DNA from 4 places in the Pantoea nemavictus genome. Region 2 is predicted to be linked to each of the others. Evidence: predicted binding sites of a transcription regulator. Region 2 holds the regulator's gene; each other region holds the start of a gene.
What was found. Region 2 encodes CRP, which controls carbon source genes, mostly activating them, when cyclic AMP is high. Its sites were predicted from a motif close to ATGTGANNNNNNTCACAT; they were not measured.
Positions count from the first base shown of each region.

Region 1: udp (uridine phosphorylase) is a predicted target of CRP. The motif match lies at 1,253-1,270, and genes of this name have one in related genera.
Region 3: msrB (peptide-methionine (R)-S-oxide reductase MsrB) is a predicted target of CRP. The motif match lies at 1,852-1,869, and genes of this name have one in related genera.
Region 4: WH298_RS03425 (YfcZ/YiiS family protein) is a predicted target of CRP. The motif match lies at 1,702-1,719, and genes of this name have one in related genera.

Region 1 is NZ_JBBGZW010000001.1:2,314,982-2,318,116, reverse strand. Features, by position in the region: gene WH298_RS10595 (tetratricopeptide repeat protein) at 1-278, opposite strand, end outside; gene udp (uridine phosphorylase) at 379-1,140, opposite strand; gene WH298_RS10585 (dienelactone hydrolase family protein) at 1,443-2,279, shown strand; partial or broken gene metE (5-methyltetrahydropteroyltriglutamate--homocysteine S-methyltransferase) at 2,321-3,135, opposite strand, start outside.
Region 2 is NZ_JBBGZW010000001.1:1,737,618-1,740,752, forward strand. Features, by position in the region: gene WH298_RS07970 (phosphoribulokinase) at 1-418, shown strand, start outside; gene WH298_RS07975 (OsmC family protein) at 516-920, opposite strand; gene crp (cAMP-activated global transcriptional regulator CRP) at 1,225-1,857, shown strand; gene WH298_RS07985 (YccS/YhfK family putative transporter) at 1,916-3,135, shown strand, end outside.
Region 3 is NZ_JBBGZW010000001.1:88,638-91,772, reverse strand. Features, by position in the region: gene WH298_RS00435 (D-hexose-6-phosphate mutarotase) at 1-572, opposite strand, end outside; gene gapA (glyceraldehyde-3-phosphate dehydrogenase) at 647-1,645, opposite strand; gene msrB (peptide-methionine (R)-S-oxide reductase MsrB) at 1,984-2,394, shown strand; gene WH298_RS00420 (YeaC family protein) at 2,397-2,678, shown strand; gene pncA (bifunctional nicotinamidase/pyrazinamidase) at 2,713-3,135, opposite strand, start outside.
Region 4 is NZ_JBBGZW010000001.1:747,348-750,482, reverse strand. Features, by position in the region: gene mlaA (phospholipid-binding lipoprotein MlaA) at 1-108, shown strand, start outside; gene fadL (long-chain fatty acid transporter FadL) at 170-1,453, opposite strand; gene WH298_RS03425 (YfcZ/YiiS family protein) at 1,813-2,109, shown strand; gene fadI (acetyl-CoA C-acyltransferase FadI) at 2,277-3,135, shown strand, end outside.

The sequences.
Region 1 (3,135 bases), 580 kb from region 2:
TGCGCGCGCTGCGCGGCCGGGGCCTGATAGATCTTCTGGTAAATCTTGTAGGATTTCTTGTGCTCGCCCACGCGCATTAAGGTTAACGCGTAGTCGCTGAGCACCTGCATGTGATTTGGCAACACGCGCAGCACTTCTTCACAGCACTGACGAGCGAGGGGATAGTTATGAGCCGCCATGGCCTGACGAAATCTCGCTGCTGCGCCCTCAACGCGTGATTGCGCAGTAGCGGGATTATTCATGAAATTAGGACGTGAGACAGAAACCATTTTGCGCATAAGAAATTTCTCAGTAGCTGCTGAAATTGCGCGCATTCTAATCAGGCAATTGCTGAGCTCCCTATAAGCCTGGTCTCGAATTCATCCCTTGAATGGCGCACTAAATTAAGCGACGCGCGGCTTCTACCACAATTTTCACCGCATCACTTTCGGTCTGCTTCATGGTCACCGCATCCGGAATCTCTTTTTGCGTACGGTTCACGATGACGCCAGCCACCATGCCGGCACGCAGTCCCTGACTGGCGCACATGGTTAACAGTGTAGCGGATTCCATCTCATAGTTAAGGACGCCCATTTGCTGCCACTCATCCATTGAGCCCTGGAAGCGCTTCACCACGCGACCAGAGAAGGTGTCATAGCGTTCCTGCCCCGGATAGAAGGTGTCAGAGGACGCGGTAATGCCAATGTGCGTTTTGGCACCGCAGGCTTCCGCTGCGGCAACCAGCGCGGTGGTGCAGGTGAAATCGGCCACGGCCGGGAACTCCATCGGTGCGAAGTGCAGGCTGGCACCGTCAAGGCGGACAGACGCCGTGGTGACCAGCACATCACCGACATTAATATGCGGCTGAATGGCGCCGGTGGTGCCAACGCGCAGGAAGGTGCGCACACCGAGTTGCGCCAGCTCTTCTACCGCAATCGAGGTTGAAGGTCCGCCGATACCGGTTGAACACACCACCACCGGTTTACCATCGACTTCCGCCAGATAGGTGGTGAATTCACGATGCGAAGCCAGATGCTGTGGATTCTCCATCAGCGCGGCGATTTTCTTCACGCGCTCAGGATCGCCGGGAACGATGGCCAGCGTGGCTCCTTTTAGGGAAGCTTTGGTGATGCCAAGATGGAAAACGTCAGACTGGGCCATATCAGACTCCTGATAAATAGGGGATGTGCGCGCCACTCTACGTGAGCAGGAAACATAATTATGTGACTAATTTCACTATCAATAATGAAACTTACATTATCATAAAAATATTTTGTGATTTACATCACACATTAGTGCGCTGCAATTCTGAATTGCTACAAGCGGTGCTGTGTAAGTACTGATGGCAATGTTAATAGAGAAGCAGCACACGTGAAAAAAATCCCTCTGCACCCTACGTCAGCCTTGCTTGACCAGCCAGGCTATAGTTACGTGATTGCGCATTTGCTAGCACGGAGAGAACCATGAAAACCGAAGACAATATGGCACAAAAAACGGCACCCGGCGGCTTTGCACCGGCCGTTCAGCCCACCGCAAGCAGCACGATTATTACCGCCAGCGACGCGATTCATGCTGGCGAGACCTCGGTTCCAAGCCAGGGCGAAAATTTGCCCGCCTACTATGCCCGGCCAAAAGAGTACCAAGGCACATTGCCAGTGGTGTTAGTCGTGCAGGAGATTTTCGGTGTGCATGAGCATATCCGCGATGTTTGCCGGCGTTTGGCGCTGGAAGGCTATCTGGCGATCGCCCCTGAGCTCTATTTCCGCGAAGGCGATCCCAACGATTACAACGACATTCCCACGCTGTTTAAAGAGTTGGTGAGCAAGGTTCCGGATACGCAGGTACTGTCCGACCTCGATCATGTGGCTAACTGGGCGGCAAGTCATGGTGGCGATGCGCGTCGCCTGGCAATTACCGGCTTCTGCTGGGGCGGACGCATTAGCTGGCTGTTTGCCGCGCACAATCCTCAAGTGCGAGCCGCTGTGGCGTGGTATGGCCGCTTAGAGGGTGAGAAGACGCTGAAGCAGCAGAAACATCCGATCGATATTGCGGTGGACCTGAATGCGCCCGTGCTGGGCCTTTATGGCGGTCAGGATGACAGCATTCCACTGGAGAGCATTGATAAGATGCGTCAGGCGCTGCATGCCGCCAATGCCAAAGCGGAGATCGTGGTGTATCCGGATGCCGGCCACGCTTTCAACGCGGATTACCGTGCGAGCTATCACGCCGATTCCGCCAAAGATGGCTGGCAACGTATGCTGGCGTGGTTCGCGCAGTATGGCGTGGCACCGAACGCGTAATAAAAAGGGGCGCGTATGCGCCCCAATCACATTTGCGGCTACTAAGCCGTTTCACCCCGCAGGTTCTGCGCCGCTTTGACCATGTTTGCCAGTGCCTGACGGGTTTCCGTCCAGCCACGCGTTTTCAGGCCACAATCCGGGTTAACCCACAGACGTTCTTCCGGGATGCTTTGCGCCGCTTTGCGCAGCAACGCTTCCATCCACTCCACGCTCGGTACGTTCGGTGAGTGGATATCGTAAACGCCCGGACCAATCTCATTGGGATAGTCGAACTCTTTAAACGTATCCAGCAGATCCATATCGGAACGTGAGGTTTCGATGGTGATAACGTCGGCATCCAGTGCGGCGATGGAGTCCATGATGTCATTGAACTCGCAGTAACACATATGAGTGTGAATTTGCGTGTCGTCTTGCGCCACCGCGGCATTCAGACGGAAAGCATCAACTGCCCATGTCAGATACGCCGCCCAATCGGACTGATGCAGCGGCAGACCTTCGCGCAGCGCGGGTTCATCAATCTGAATGATGCCGATGCCGGCTTTTTCCAGATCTGCCACTTCGTCACGCAGCGCCAGCGCAATCTGTTTCGCAATGGTTTCACGGCTCACATCTTCACGTGGGAACGACCAGCAGAGAATGGTTACCGGACCGGTCAGCATGCCTTTAACCGGTTTGTCGGTCAGTGATTGCGCGTATTTGGCCCACTCAACGGTGATCGCGGCAGGACGGCTGACGTCGCCGATGATAACTGGCGGTTTTACGCAGCGAGAACCGTAGCTCTGCACCCAGCCGTTCTGGGTGAATACGAAGCCGGCGAGATTTTCGCCAAAGTATTCCACCATGTCGTTACGTTCAG
Region 2 (3,135 bases):
GGGCGTGGTGCCGATTGTTAACCTTGAGTGGATTCAGAAGCTGGTGCGCGACACCGGCGAGCGCGGCCATTCACGTGAGGCGGTGATGGATTCGGTGGTGCGTTCGATGGAGGATTACATCAACTTCATCACGCCACAGTTTTCACGCACGCACATCAACTTTCAGCGCGTGCCAACCGTTGACACCTCAAACCCGTTTGCCGCACGTGAAATTCCATCACTCGATGAAAGCTTCGTAGTGATTCACTTCCGCGGGCTGGAAGGTATCGCCTTCCCCTATTTGCTGGCGATGATTCAGGGATCGTTTATTTCCCACATTAATACGCTGGTGGTGCCGGGCGGCAAAATGGGATTGGCGATGGAACTGATAATGCTACCGCTGGTTCAGCGACTAATTGAAGGAAAACGGATTGAGTGAGGGTTACTCGCCGGTATGGAACCGGTCGCCATGAATGGCGACTCTACAAAAAACGCGATGATTTCGTAGGGTGCGCATTGATGCGCACCTGGAAGCATTAAAGCTCGATCACTTCATAGCTGTGGGTGATTTCCACGCCCTTGCCCAGCATAATCGCCACAGAACAGTATTTTTCCGCAGAGAGATCAACCGCGCGCGCTACGGCTTTATCGCTCAACGCTTTGCCGCTGACGATAAAATGCAGGTTGATATGGGTAAAAATGCGTGGAGCTTCTTCGCGGCGTTCTGACGTCAGTTTGACTTCGCAATCGGCGACATCGCTGCGCCCTTTTTGCAGAATCGACACCACATCAATGGCGCTACAACCACCGGCGGCCATGAGCACCATCTCCATAGGACTTGGCGCTTTATCACCGGAATTACCGTCCATTAATACCTGATGACCGGATGAGGATTCTCCGAGAAAGGTAAGACCTTCCACCCATTTCACTCGTGCCTGCATGATTCTTTCTCCTGAAGCGGCGGTTTTGCCGCCAGATTACGCTTTCACCTGATAAACAGCAATCCAGACTATTCCCCCGTTTGCTGAAGCGAGACAACACAAGACAGCTCGCAAAAGCTGTGCTACAAACAGTGCTGAAAATATTTTCGTCGTTACAGACGAAGGCGGGAAGAATCAAAAGCGTAGCTTAAGAATGACCCGGAATAATTTTTCCATTACTGGAAACGCTCGACGATTAAACCGCCTGACAGGGAAAAAATGCCCCCTGTATTTTGGGCACGATTACAACAGAGGATAATAGCGAATGGTTCTCGGCAAACCGCAAACAGACCCTACACTCGAATGGTTCCTGTCCCATTGCCATATTCACAAATATCCATCCAAAAGCACGCTCATCCATCAGGGTGAGAAAGCGGAAACGCTGTACTACATCGTTAAAGGTTCCGTAGCGGTACTGATTAAAGATGAAGAAGGCAAAGAGATGATTCTCTCCTACCTCAATCAGGGAGATTTCATCGGCGAACTCGGTCTTTTCGAAGAAGGCCAGGAACGTAGTGCCTGGGTGCGTGCGAAGTCTGCCTGCGAAGTGGCTGAAATTTCCTACAAAAAATTCCGTCAGCTGATTCAGGTAAACCCGGATATTTTAATGCGACTTTCGTCGCAAATGGCGCGTCGTCTGCAAGTGACATCGGAGAAAGTGGGCAACCTCGCTTTCCTTGATGTGACAGGACGTATTGCGCAAACGCTGCTTAATCTGGCTAAACAGCCAGATGCGATGACTCACCCAGACGGCATGCAAATCAAAATCACCCGTCAGGAGATTGGTCAGATCGTGGGCTGCTCACGCGAAACTGTGGGCCGTATCCTGAAAATGCTGGAAGATCAGAATCTGATCTCCGCACACGGTAAAACCATCGTCGTTTACGGCACCCGCTAATTTCTTCTCACCCACGGCGTGATGGCAACATCGCGCCGTTTCTATTTGCGATGAGCTGATGTGGCGCCGAATCATCTATCATCCTGAAGTCAACTATGCGCTGCGGCAAACGCTGGTGCTGTGCCTGCCTGTGGCTCTCGGTTGGCTGTTTGGCGATCTGCAAAAAGGTCTGCTGTTCTCGTTAGTGCCTGCCTGCTGCAATATGGCGGGTCTGGATACGCCGCATAAACGCTTCTTCAAACGCCTGATTGTCGGTGGTTCGCTGTTTGCCACCGGCAGTTTCCTGATGCAAATTTTGACCGCTTACCAGATTCCGCTGCCGCTGATCCTGCTGGCGCTGCCGCTGCTGATCGGCGTAACCGGCGAAATCGGCCCGCTGCATGCACGCCTGCTGCCCGCCACTTTAATCGCCGCCATCTTTACGCTCAGCCTGGTTAGGCGCATGCCGATATGGGTGCCGCCGCTGCTCTATATTGGCGGCACGCTGTGGTACGGCTTATTCAACTGGTTCTGGTTCTGGCTGTGGAAAGAGCAGCCGATGCGCGAATCACTCAGCCTGCTGTTCCGCGAACTGGCCGATTATTGCGATGCCAAGTACACCTTATTGACGCAGCTAACCGATCCGGAAAAAGCGCTGCCACCGCTGCTGGCACGTCAGCAAAAGGCGGTCGATCTCATTACCACCTGCTACCAGCAAATGCATATGCTGTCGGCCAGCCGCGATAACAGCCACAAGCGCCTGACGCGCGCCTTCCAGGTGGCGCTGGATTTACAGGAACACATCTCGGTCAGCCTGCATCAGCCTGAAGAGGTGCAGAAGCTGGTGGAGGAGAGTCACGCTGAAGCGGTGATCCGCTGGAACGCCAAAATTATCTCCGCACGGTTACGCGTGCTGGCCGATGCCATTCTCTATCATCAGCTGCCGGATCGCTTTCATATGGAGAAACAGCTCGGCGCGCTAGAGAAAATTGCCCGCCAGCATCCGGATAATCCGGTCGGCAATTTCTGCCTCTACCACTTCAGCCGCATCGCCCGCGTATTGCGCACGCAGAAACCGCTCTACACGCGCGACCTGATGGCCGATCGTCAACGTCGTTTGCCGCTGTTGCCAGCACTGCGCAGTTATCTGTCGTTCAAATCCACCGCCTTACGCACTGCGGCCCGCTTCGCCGTGATGCTGATGTTTGGCAGCTCGCTGGCACTGTTCTTTAATATCCCTAAACCGTACTGGATATTGATGACGATTATGTTCGTCAGCCAGAACGGCTATAGCGCCAC
Region 3 (3,135 bases), 1.6 Mb from region 2:
CCAATGGCGTTATCGTTAACCTTATCGATATAGCTATTGCCTAAACCACTGACTTCAACTTGTGCGATATCGGCAATATGGAAATAGCTGTGGAGGGCTGCCGTGGATTCATAATCGCCGTAGGCTTCAAGCTCGATTTCACAATGCTCAGCGATACGGAAACGGGCAAGTAAGGTGAAATCATGCGGCCACAGCTTTTTAGTTTGTGCATTGCTTTCCAGTGTAAAGGTGAGCAATACCGCATCTTCGTTTTCATCATGAGCAGTTAGCGTCCACGGCATATTGCGTGCAAAACCGTGCGCTGGTTCGCCCGCTGGGCCAAACCATGGCCAGCAAATTGGCACGCCACCGCGAATGGCTTTACCGCTAGTAAATGATGTCTTTTCACTGAGCCATATCACCGGCTGTTGTCCGCTGGGCTGCCATGACAGAAGGTGGGCGCCCTGTAACGCAATCGCGGCGCGTACTTTAGGATGGCCGATCACCACAATCGGTAAATCACCTTGCTGCCGTTGTGACAGATAAGGGGTGATTTGATTGACTACCGGCAGGGTATAAAGCGTATCTTGCATGGTCAGACCTTCTCATTATTCAGTCGAAAAAAAGGGGCGACCGAAGTCACCCCTTATCTGTTTCACAGATTAGCTTACTTAGAAGCTACCAGTGCAATCAGGTCCAGAACTTTGTGTGAGTAACCGGTTTCGTTATCGTACCAGGAAACCAATTTCACGAAGTTGTCGTTCAGAGCGATACCTGCTTTAGCATCGAATACTGAAGTCAGGGTTTCGCCGTTGAAGTCGGTAGAAACGACGTCGTCTTCGATATAGCCCAGCACGCCTTTCATTTTGCCTTCTGACTCAGCTTTGATCACTGCACAAATTTCTTTGTAAGTGGCTGGTTTTTCCAGGCGAACAGTCAGGTCAACAACAGAAACGTTCGGAGTAGGAACGCGGAACGCCATACCAGTCAGTTTGCCATTCAGTTCTGGCAGAACAACGCCAACTGCTTTAGCTGCACCGGTAGAAGATGGGATGATGTTCTGAGCTGCGCCGCGGCCGCCGCGCCAGTCTTTGTGAGACGGGCCATCAACGGTTTTCTGAGTTGCGGTGGTAGCGTGCACAGTGGTCATCAGGCCTTCAACAATACCGAAGTTGTCGTTGATGACTTTAGCCAGTGGTGCCAGGCAGTTAGTGGTGCAAGACGCGTTAGAAACGATGTCCTGGCCAGCATACTTGTCAAAGTTAGCGCCACGAACAAACATTGGGGTGCTGTCTTTAGATGGACCAGTCAGAACCACTTTCTTCGCGCCAGCCGTGATGTGTTTACGTGCAGTTTCGTCGGTCAGGAAGATACCGGTCGCTTCAGCAACAACGTCAACACCCACTTCGTCCCATTTCAGGTTAGCCGGGTCTTTCTCAGCGGTAACACGGATTTTCTTACCGTTAACAATCAGTGCACCGTCTTTCACTTCTACAGTGCCGTCAAAACGACCGTGAGTAGAGTCATACTTCAGCATGTAAGCCATGTAATCGGCGTCCAACAGATCGTTGATCGCGACGATTTCAATGTCAGAACGCTGCTGCGCAGCACGGAAAACGATGCGACCGATACGGCCAAAACCGTTGATACCTACTTTGATAGTCATATATTCCACCAGCTATTTGTTAGTGAATAAAAGGTTGGCTGTAAAATTACAAAAACCTTACCAGGCGTCAAGCGGAATCGTGTCAATTGTTGCGACAGGTCAATTCCAACGCCAGGAATAATTCGTTGCGCAATCGCTTACGCAGCACCCTTATTGCGCGCCTATGTTACGCCGAATGCGGGCTGAAAAGGGATGACTTTTGCAAAGGGTGATCACCATCACAAAATCGAGCTATGGCAGAAGGGTCGGATGCGTTAGCACGAAATAAGACCCGATAGATGTTGTACGTTTGTTAGAATACTAGTCGATTTTTTCAGAATGACACTCCGGAACTCAAAATGGCTAAAGACACCGCACCCGACGCAAAAATCGCACAGCTTTCAGAAATGCAGCGCTATGTCACTCAGCATCGTGGAACGGAGCCCCCTTTCTCGGGCGCCTTGCTGCACAACAAACAGGACGGTATCTACCACTGCTTAGTCTGTAACTCACCCCTGTTTCTGTCTGAAACGAAATATGATTCAGGTTGCGGCTGGCCAAGCTTCTATCAACCCTTCAATGACGACGCGATCCGTTATCTGGAGGATGATTCACACGGTATGCATCGGGTGGAAATTCGTTGTGGCAACTGTGATGCCCATCTTGGCCATGTTTTCCCGGACGGCCCACAACCGAGCGGTGAGCGTTACTGCGTGAACTCCGCTTCGCTGAACTTCACTGATGAGCAGGGCAATCAGCAAGAGGGCTAAGTATGAAACAGGAACTGGAAGCGATGCTGGCGGCAATGACGCCGGAAGTGTATGAGCGATTGTCTACGGCAGTTGAAACCGGTAAATGGCCGGATGGCGTCGCCCTGACGCAAGAGCAGAAGGATAATTGCCTGCAGCTGGTCATGTTGTGGCAGGCGCGCCACAATGACGATCCACAGCATATGACCATCAGCAAAGGTGGGGATATGGTGATGAAGTCGAAAAAACAGCTGAAAGAAGAGTTCGGTATCGAGCCCGATGTCACGCGCATCAACCTGCACTAAAAGCAAAAGGGCTGGTTGCTGCCAGCCCTCATTTTCAGATTAATACCGCGCCTTGCGCTGCCATCTGTGCGAACGCAATGTCGCTATCATCCGGATTCAGGTTCACGCCGCGGCAGCCCTCTTTGACGACCTCAACGTTATAGCCCAGTTCTAACGCATCCAGCACGCTGTACTTGACGCAGTAATCGGTCGCAATGCCCAACATCACTAAATCGCTGATACCACGCTCGCGCAGCCAGCTATCGAGTTCAGTTTTACGGCGGTGGCCATTATCAAAGAAGGCACTGTAGCTATCCACCTCGACATCGCCGCCCTTATGGAACACGGCATCGATCAAAGATCGATCGAGGTCAGGGTGGAAATCCGCACCGACAGAGTTTTCAATACCATGATCGGGCCACCAAATCTGCGCTAAACCGTTTAATTCACCCAAGGTATAAACCGGTTCGCCGGAGAT
Region 4 (3,135 bases), 990 kb from region 2:
TACTTCCAGCGGCATGACTTTATCGCCAACGGCGGTAAGCTGAAGCCGGAAGATAATCCGAACGCCAGCGCGATTCAGGATGATCTTAAGGACATCGATTCTCAATAATCGATTCTTAATAAAAAACGGCGACATGATAGTCGCCGTTTTTTTCATATCTATTTAGACATCAGAACTTGTAGTTAAAGTTCGCGCCGTAGAGCCATGCCTTACCTTCAGAGTTAAAGGTATAGGGGCCCTCTTTGACGGTAACTTTCTGTCCGTGCATGTAAGAAACACCCACGTCTACCGAGGCATCTTCATTAAATGCGTAAGATGCACCGGCGCTCAGCCATAGACGATCCTGATCCGGGATGGAGATGGAACGCTTATCGGCAGGAACCGGGCTGTCATCGAAGGCGATACCGGTACGGAAGGTCCAGTTGTCGTCATAGAAGTAAGAGGTACCCAATGCGATACGATAGGCATCGTGGAACCCTTCATCTTTATAGAACAACGTCTGACCGTTGCTGCCGGTGGCTTTCAGCTCCTGGAATTGGCTCCAGCTGGTGTACGCCAGGCTGTAGTGAACCGCCCACTGCGGTGCGACTTTGTGGTAGCCGGAGACTTCCCACATCTCTGGCAGATTCAGCGTCAGAGAGCCTGGGATGGTTGAGCCGCCAGTGCCGTAAGGCAGGCCGAGCAGCTGCGCCTGCGGCAGAGAGTTTACGTAGGTTGGCAGGCTGCTTTTGTAATCACCATCAAAGTCGATTTTAACTTCTGAGCGATAGGTAAAGCCGAAGCGGTTGTCTTTATCCACTTCATACAGAATGCCGGCATTCCAGCCGTAGCCCCATTCATCACCCTTTAAATGGGCAATTTGGGTATTGGCGGGAATGCCCAGCGCGGCACCTGATTCACCGGCATAACGCTCAATTTTGGCTTTTGCATACACCGCATCAAATCCAATACCGAAGCTGAAGTGTTCATTCAGTCGATAAGCGGTGCTGATATTAAAATTGCCGGTCATCAGGTCGGTTTTACCGCCGTAACCGCCCGCGGTATAGCCATCATTAAATTCGGTTGCCAGACCATAATTGGAAGTGGCCGAAGCGCCAATCCACCACTGATCGTTAATTGGCTGAACATAGTGGATATTGGGAATCCACTGGTTTGGGGCAATATTTTTTGAATCAAGGCTGCGACCAGATGGGCTCTGACCGGTGATGTCTACTTCGGGATCAATATAAACCGCGCCGATGGAAAAAGAGGGGCGATCCATTAATGCCATGGTTGCCGGGTTACGGCTGGCAGAGGCGGCGGTATCACCCATCGCACCTTCACCCGAATAAGCACGACCTAAACCAATTGCTGAAAATTCATTAAGCTGAAAGCCTGCGGCGTAAACATGGGAACAGACGAGCGTTACTGCAGCTGCCACAGCTGACTTTGCAAACAGGTTTTTATGGTTCATGACCACAACCTCATCTAGATTTATTATTTAACGTTGTTACGTCGCGTAACAAAGAGCGGCGAATTGTAGGGACTGATGGCAAAACCACATATCAGACCAGTGCGACGAGTATAGGTCTGACCTGTGTATTTGTTGCAATAATGTTTTTTAGATATTTCTAATTTGATCGATAAAATCAGATCTGCTTAACAAAATCTTAGCGGTTCGCCTTCAACATAGCTTTCAATTTTGTTATGGATCAATTTTTAGTGTGATATTCGTCACTTAGCGGCGTGATCGTGGATGTGAAAACGCAGCAGGCGTACACTTTGCGACAGAAAATGATCCGATTGTGTTGAATTTATCGTCAGGAGAGAACCATGACTGATGCCATTAATAAATGTAGTGCGAATGAAACGGCCGCCTGCTGCTGCGTAGATGTCGGTACCGTGATGGATAACACCGATTGCACCGCAAGCTGGTCTGGCGTATTTGCCGATCGCCATGCGGCGGATGCGATGCTCGCGTACCTGACTGAACGCGCGCGTCAGGTAGAATCCGATCCCTGTGACATTCACGCTGAATTTGCTGAAGAGGGCGACGCGGTGCGCCTGACCATCGACTTCACCTTTGCCTGCCAGGCCGAAACCCTGATTTTCCAGCTCGGCTTACGCTAATTCCACCGCTGCCGGAACCCCGTTCGGCAGCGTTAACTCTTTTTCGTGTATTCCCTCGCACTTTTTTCCTCTGGTTATTGGCTACTTAGCAACACCTGGTTAACACTGATGATCAGGTCAGACCTGTTTGGCAATGATGCCTTGGTCGAAAATTACAGGTGATTGCAATGAGCAAAGCGCAGCCGCTGCTGACGCGTCAGGGTGAACGTATCGCCATAACCCATGGATTGCGCACGCCTTTTGTCCGCCAGGCGACAGATTTTCACGGTATTCCCGCGCTTGAGTTAGGGCGCATGGTGGTGAGTGAACTGATGGCGCGCAGTGAATTGCCGGTGGAGGTGATCGATCAATTGGTGTTTGGCCAGGTGGTGCAGATGCCGGAAGCGCCTAATATCGCGCGTGAAATTGTCCTGAGCAGCGGATTAAGCGTACACACCGATGCTTATAGCGTCAGTCGTGCCTGCGCCACCAGCTTCCAGGCGGTGGCAAACGTGGCGGAGAGCCTGATGGCAGGCACCATTGATGCCGCGATTGCCGGTGGCGCGGACTCTTCTTCAGTGTTACCGATTGGCGTCAGCAAAACTCTGGCGCGTGCCCTGGTCGATCTTAATAAAGCGCGCAGCTTTAGCCAGAAACTCAGTATTCTTCGTCGTTTACGTCCGCGCGATTTGTTGCCGGTGCCACCGGCGGTGGCGGAGTACTCCACCGGGCTGCGTATGGGCGATACCGCCGAGCAGATGGCGAAAAGCCACGGCATCACGCGCCAACAGCAGGACGCGTTAGCGCTGCGTTCGCACCAGCATGCGGCGCGCGCCTGGCAATCCGGTGTGCTGGCGCAGGAGGTGATGCCCGCTTTTGTGCCACCGTGGAAAGCCCCTATCGAGCAGGACAACAATATTCGTTTCAACGCTAGCGCTGCAGATTACGCCAAACTACGCCCGGCGTTTGATCGTCGCCACGGGTCGGTTACGGCTGCTAACAGCACGCCGCTGACCGATGGCGCGGCGGCGGTGATTCTGATGCGTG